One region of the Pantoea sp. X-Soil-YNGN-785 genome, then DNA from elsewhere that is predicted to be linked to it. Evidence: predicted binding sites of a transcription regulator. Region 1 holds the regulator's gene; the other holds the start of a gene.
What was found. The regulator Fur, encoded in region 1, represses iron uptake genes when iron is present. The targets are predictions, from matches to a motif close to ATAATAATGAGAACNACTATCAA.
Positions count from the first base shown of each region.

Region 2: exbB (tol-pal system-associated acyl-CoA thioesterase) is a predicted target of Fur. The motif match lies at 1,735-1,757, and genes of this name have one in related genera.

Region 1 covers NZ_AP035942.1:1,134,676-1,138,097, reverse strand. The annotation lists gene fldA (flavodoxin FldA) at 1-487, shown strand, start outside; gene fur (ferric iron uptake transcriptional regulator) at 834-1,277, shown strand; gene AC6I8E_RS05210 (hypothetical protein) at 1,343-1,738, opposite strand; gene glnS (glutamine--tRNA ligase) at 1,975-3,422, opposite strand, start outside.
Region 2 covers NZ_AP035942.1:3,365,447-3,368,868, reverse strand. The annotation lists gene AC6I8E_RS15610 (TRAP transporter small permease) at 1-471, opposite strand, end outside; gene AC6I8E_RS15605 (TRAP transporter substrate-binding protein) at 521-1,492, opposite strand; gene exbB (tol-pal system-associated acyl-CoA thioesterase) at 1,842-2,564, shown strand; gene exbD (TonB system transport protein ExbD) at 2,571-2,993, shown strand; gene AC6I8E_RS15590 (MFS transporter) at 3,230-3,422, shown strand, end outside.

The DNA.
Region 1 (3,422 bases):
CGAAAACATTGCAAAAATGATCCAGAAACAGCTGGGTACAGACGTTGCAGAAGTGCATGACATCGCGAAAAGCACAAAAGAAGATCTGGAAGCGTTTGATATCCTGCTGCTGGGCATTCCGACCTGGTACTACGGTGAAGCGCAGTGCGACTGGGATGACTTTTTCCCGACGCTGGAAGAGATCGATTTCAACGGTAAGCTGGTTGCGCTGTTTGGCTGCGGCGATCAGGAAGATTACGCGGAGTACTTCTGTGATGCGATGGGCACGATCCGTGACATCATTGAGCCACATGGTGCAGTAATTGTCGGACACTGGCCAACCGAAGGTTACCACTTCGAAGCCTCAAAAGGTCTGGCCGATGATACCCACTTCCTGGGTCTGGCCATTGATGAAGATCGCCAGCCTGAACTGACTAACCAGCGCGTAGAGCAGTGGGTTAAGCAGATTTCTGATGAACTGCAGCTGAAAGATATTCTCGAAGCCTGATCCTGCCCGACTCAATGTGAGCGCCAGCTCACATTGAGGCAATGGAAATTCCTATAGAAATAATAGCCACATTTTTTTAACTTTCTCCGTTTAATCTGTAGAATACCCGCATCGATCTTCCGCTTATTTCTCAGGCGGCAAGACTAAGCGATGTACCAACAGACATCTGCCAGAATCCTCCCCGGCCCGGTGACCTATCCCCCACAGCCCGTGATGATTCAGGCACGCCCTCTGGTTTTCATTTCATCGCTTCAGTTCTATAATGAGACGCAAATGAGAATGAGCGCAGATCGACATTCAAGGCGACAAGCCACAAAAGTGAATATAGTGACAGGACAAAATCCGCATGACTGACAACAACACCGCATTAAAGAAGGCTGGCCTGAAAGTGACGCTGCCCAGACTGAAAATTCTGGAAGTGCTTCAGGAACCTGAGTGCCATCACGTCAGTGCGGAAGATTTGTACAAACGCCTGATCGACATCGGCGAAGAGATTGGCCTGGCTACCGTTTACCGTGTTCTGAACCAGTTTGATGACGCTGGTATCGTGACCCGTCATAACTTTGAAGGCGGCAAATCTGTCTTTGAACTGACGCAGCAGCATCACCACGATCATCTGATCTGCCTGGATTGCGGCAAAGTTATTGAGTTCAGCGATGAGTCGATCGAAACACGTCAGCGCGAAATCGCCACCCGTCATGGCATCAAGCTGACCAACCACAGCCTCTATCTCTATGGACACTGTACGCTGGGCGATTGCCGGGAAGATGAAACCCTGCACGACCAGTAACGCGAACTGAAATAAAAAAACCGGTGAATTCACCGGTTTTTTTTCGTCTGTCCTGGGCTGTGATATCAGGCGACCAGCGTCTCCTGCAGATAGCGCCAGCGTGGAATGGAGCTGCTGCAGTCCAGTATCGCAAGCGAAATACGGCTCTGATTATTGCCATTCATCATCTGCATTTCGCGATACTGCACGGTGATCTCTTTCTCATGATGAGAAAGGATGACGTGCTCGCAGGTGGCAATACGCATCCCTTCGCGCTGTCCCTGCAACTGCCTGAAGAGTTCCTCGACCTCGTTCAGATTGCACTCTCTGCCCTTTGGGGTGACCATGCGGAATTCAGGATGGAAATAGGACATCAGCAGCTCAAAACTGTCATCAGATCCGGCAGGCTGGTTAAAAATACGTTCAATGAGCTGATGTAAAACGACCACACTGTTTCTGGCTTCCTGGGCGAGAACTGTCATTTTTTTTCCTTCTGTAACCCGCTTTGCAACCTCTGAGAGCGCATAGCCTACCTGAAAGCGGATAATTCACATCCGGAAATTGATTAATTTTTTTAAACTCAGATTTCTCTCACAATGCGGCATTTAATCGGTTGCGGTTAGGTCAGAATAATCGTCGGCAATGATTAAAATCGGGGCAACAAAAAAGGGCGATAAATCGCCCTTTTGTCATTTTATGAGGTTAGCCTCAAAAAAATTTATTCGCCGGTTTTCGCCCAGGTATCACGAAGACCGACGGTGCGGTTAAACACCAGCTGCGACGGTTTAGAGTAAACGCTGTCGGCACAGAAATAACCTTCACGTTCAAACTGGAATGGAGTGGTCGGTTCTGCATCGCGCAGGCCCGGTTCCACAAAGCCCTGTTTGATCGCCAGTGACTCAGGATTGATTACCGCCAGGAAGTCCTCTGCCGCGCCCGGATTTGGCACACTGAACAGACGATCATACAGACGGAACTCTGCTGGCTGCGCGTGATCCGCAGACACCCAGTGAATCACCCCTTTGACCTTACGGCCATCGGCAGGATCTTTGCTCAGCGTATCTGTGTCGCTGGTACAGTAGATGCAGGTGATGTTGCCCGCTTCATCTTTAGCGACGCGCTCAGCACGAATCACATAGGCATTACGCAGGCGGACTTCTTTGCCCAGCACCAGACGCTTATATTGCTTGTTCGCCTCTTCGCGGAAATCGGCACGGTCGATCCAGATCTCACGGCTGAACGGCACTTCACGCGTGCCCATCTCCGGTTTACCCGGATGATTTGGCATAGTGATGATTTCGTTATGGCCTGCTGGCAGATTTTCAATGACTACTTTCAGCGGGTCCAGCACGGCCATAGCACGTGGCGCGTTCTCGTTCAGGTCGTCGCGAATACAGGATTCCAGCGAGGCCATCTCCACGATGTTATCCTGCTTGGTCACGCCAATACGACGGCAGAATTCGCGGATAGAGGCGGCGGTATATCCACGACGACGCAGACCTGAAACGGTCAGCATGCGCGGATCGTCCCAGCCTTCTACGTGCTTCTCAGTCACCAGCTGAGTGAGTTTGCGTTTCGACATCACCGCATACTCCAGATTCAGGCGCGAAAACTCATACTGACGCGGATGAACCGGAATGGTGATGTTATCCAGCACCCAGTCATAGAGTCGGCGGTTGTCCTGGAACTCCAGCGTACACAGCGAGTGCGTAATGCCTTCCAGCGCATCGGAGATGCAGTGGGTAAAGTCATACATCGGGTAGATGCACCACTTGTTGCCGGTCTGGTGGTGTTCCGCGAACTTGATGCGGTAAAGCACCGGATCGCGCATCACGATGAAATTAGAGGCCATGTCGATTTTAGCGCGCAGACAGGCCGTGCCCTCGGCAAACTCACCGTTACGCATCTTCTCAAACAGCGCCAGATTCTCTTCCACGCTGCGGTCGCGATAAGGGCTGTTTTTGCCCGGCTCTTTCAGGGTGCCGCGATATTCGCGAATCTGATCCGGACTCAGCTCATCAACGTAGGCGAGACCTTTAGAAATCAGCTCGATGGCATAGTCATAAAGCTGATCAAAATAGTTTGATGAGTAACAGACCTCACCGCTCCACTCAAAACCCAGCCACTGGACGTCACGCTTGATGGATTCAACAAATTCCACATCCT
Region 2 (3,422 bases), 1.7 Mb from region 1:
GCTCTGATCGCCGCTCAGCAGACGCTCAATAACAAACAGCAGGGTGAAAATTGCACCAATCGGGATCGGCAGATACATCTCGCCGTAAGTCACTGCCGGGAGTGAGGCGAGGGTCTGCACCCACATCGCTTCGCACAGGCTGTAACTGGCCTGGAAGATCACCAGACAGGTGACGATCATCAGCAGATCGCTGACGCGCAGCATCAGGCGCTGCCGGGCAGGCGACAGGCGGTCAGTGACCATCGACACGCAGATATGGGTTCCGGCGCGCAGACCCACCGGTGCGCCAATAAAGGTAAAAATAATCATGCAGATAATGGCAACCGGCTCCGGCCAGGAGAGCGCGCCGTTCATCACGTAACGGGCGAAGATCCCCATCGGGATTACCGTCACCATGATCAACAGCGCCACGGCGGCCACCAGCATGCAGAGCAGATAAAGCCCATCCATCAGACGTGCATAAGCAGACATAATTGATACCTGATTAAATACGCCACACGGCAGCGCGGCGCGGGAAGGGTTATTTCACCTCAGCGATCCGGGTCATCAGATCCTGATATTTGCCGCCAAACTGATCGCGTACTGGCTGAGTCGCTTTGACGAAATAGTCGCGGTCGGTCTGCTGGAAGGTGACGCCGCCCGCCTTCATTTTGGCGATCGACGCTTCGGTATAGGTCGCCCAGAGCTGGCGCTCCTCATCCTGTGCCTCTTTGCCAAGCTTTTTCAGCAGCGCCTGATCCTCAGGCTTCAGGCGATCCCAGGCGCGTTTTGAAAACAGGATCATCTCTGGCTGGATAAAGTGGCCGCTGAGGGTGTAATACTTCGCGACCGGCATATAGTTATGGGCGACAAAGGTTGGTGGGTTGTTTTCGGTGCCATCAACCACGCCGGTCTGCATCGCACTGAACACTTCACTGACGCCCATCGCCACCGGATTGGCGCCCATCGCTTTCAGGGTTGCCAGCGAGATGGCGCTGTTCTGCACCCGGATTTTCATGCCCCTGAGATCGTCCGGCTTCACCAGTGGCTTCTTGGTGATCATGTTGCGCTCACCGGCATCGGTCCAGCCCAGGAACACCATGCGGGCGTTGGGATCGTTATCGAATTTGTCGGCAATCTCGCGGCCTATATCGCCATCCAGCACGTTGTGCATGTGGTCAACGTCGCGGAAAATGTAGGGCAGGGTCAGCACGCTGGTTTCCGGGGCAATCGAGGTGACCGGGGCCAGCGAGACGCGGATCATATCGATAGCCCCCAGCTGCACCTGTTGCAGCGTCTGATCTTCATCACCCAGCACGCCACCGGCGTAGAGCTTCATCTCCAGCCGTCCATCGGTGGCCTGTTTCAGTTTGTCGCCCATGTGTTGCAGAGCGACCACGGTGGGATAACCGGCAGGCTGCACTTCAGCCACTTTAATCACCTGTGCCGTGGCGGTGGCACTCGCTATCATCGCTGCCAGGGCACTGGCCACGCATGTTTTCATCATTCTCATTATATTGTCTCCCGCAGAGGTAAGACGGCCTGCGGTCAGGGCTAACCGCAGAGGGCCGTAAGGAGCCAGCATAGTGAAAACGTGTCTGAGTAAAATGCAGCAATGCTGATTGAATGAATTCCATCACATTTTGAAACGTTGTTTTAATAAATTTTCATGCGGCTTCACATTTTAGAAACATCCTCATAAACCGTGCCTGAACCTGCTCAACATCAGGTCAATAGGGCGGATCAGCTTTGTAAATAGTAATGAGAACGACTATCAATTCGCCGCCATTTTGCTATTATTTGCGCTTGTTTCGCATCCCTGAATCAGAAGTTGGAGAAGCAGCGTGGTAGCCAGTGATTTGATGCAAACGGACCTCTCCGTTTGGGGCATGTATCAACATGCCGATATCGTGGTAAAGGTGGTCATGATTGGCCTGTTATTGGCCTCAGTGGTGACCTGGGCGATCTTCTTCGGCAAATATGCCGAACTCAGCGCGGCTAAGCGTCGCCTGAAGCGTGAGCAACTGGCACTGGGCGAAGCCCGCAATCTGAATGACGCCGCCCGCATTGCCAAAGCCTTTACCGGGCACAGCCACTCTGTGGTGCTGTTGAACGATGCGCAGAATGAACTTGAACTGTCGGCTGGCGTGGAAGATACCAACGGCATTAAAGATCGCACCAGTTTCCGCCTCGAGCGCCGTGTAGCCGCCTTCAGCCGCCATGCGGGTCGTGGCAACGGTTTCCTGGCGACCATCGGGTCTGTCGCTCCGTTTATCGGCCTGTTCGGCACCGTCTGGGGCATCATGAACAGCTTTATCGGCATCGCGAAAACCCAGACCACCAACCTTGCGGTGGTGGCACCGGGTATTGCCGAAGCGCTGCTGGCGACCGCGATTGGTCTGGTTGCTGCGATCCCGGCCGTCGTCATCTATAACGTTTTTGCCCGCATGATTGCCAACTACAAAGCCTCGCTGGGTGATGTCGCCGCGCAGGTGATGCTGCTGCAGAGTCGTGATATCGATCTGGGCACCGTCGCCACAGAGGTTCCGCGTCCTGCGACCGCCCAGAAACTGCGCTTAGGGTAAGTTGTTATGGCCATGCGATTAAACGACGATCTGGAAACCGATGGTGAAATGCATGAGATCAACGTGACGCCGTTTATCGACGTCATGCTGGTGCTGCTGATCATCTTTATGGTGGCCGCGCCACTGGCTACGGTCGATGTGCGCGTTAATCTGCCTGCTTCCACCAGCGCGCCGCAACCGCGTCCGGAAAAGCCGGTCTATCTGTCGATTAAAGCAGATAAACAGCTTTACGTGGGTAACGATCAGGTCACCCCGGACTCGCTGGTTAACGTGCTGACCAGCCAGACGCAGGGCAACAAAGAGACCACCATTTTCTTCCAGGCTGACAAGTCGGTAGATTATGAAACGCTGATGAGCGTCATGGATAAGCTGCGCACGGCGGGCTACCTGAAAATCGGTCTGATGGGCATGGAAACCGTGAAGAAATAGCGGGTTATCCGGCAACATGAAAAGGCGACTGTTAAGGTCGCCTTTTTTTATGGCGACTCTTCAGCCAGATAAAATCAGGCAGATCAGCCGCCTGGCGGATCACTTATGCTGGCTGATCTGAATTGTTAATTGGTTGTTACTTATGTACACAGGATTGTAAAGTGCAATGGTGAGCCAGGTCACATTAATCTCGCCTCAGGCAGGCTAAAACGGCTAAAAAACAACAGGAAGCCGTTATGAGTCACACCCCGTCTTTACAAAAGCCGCCGAAAAGTGCTGCCCGAACCATCTTTAACGTCACCAGTGGTAACTTTCTGGAGATGTACGATTTTATGGTGTTTGGCTATTACGCCACCGCCATCGCCAAAACCTTCTTTCCCGGTGATGACCCGTTTGCTTCCCTGATGCTCACCCTGATGACCTTTGGTG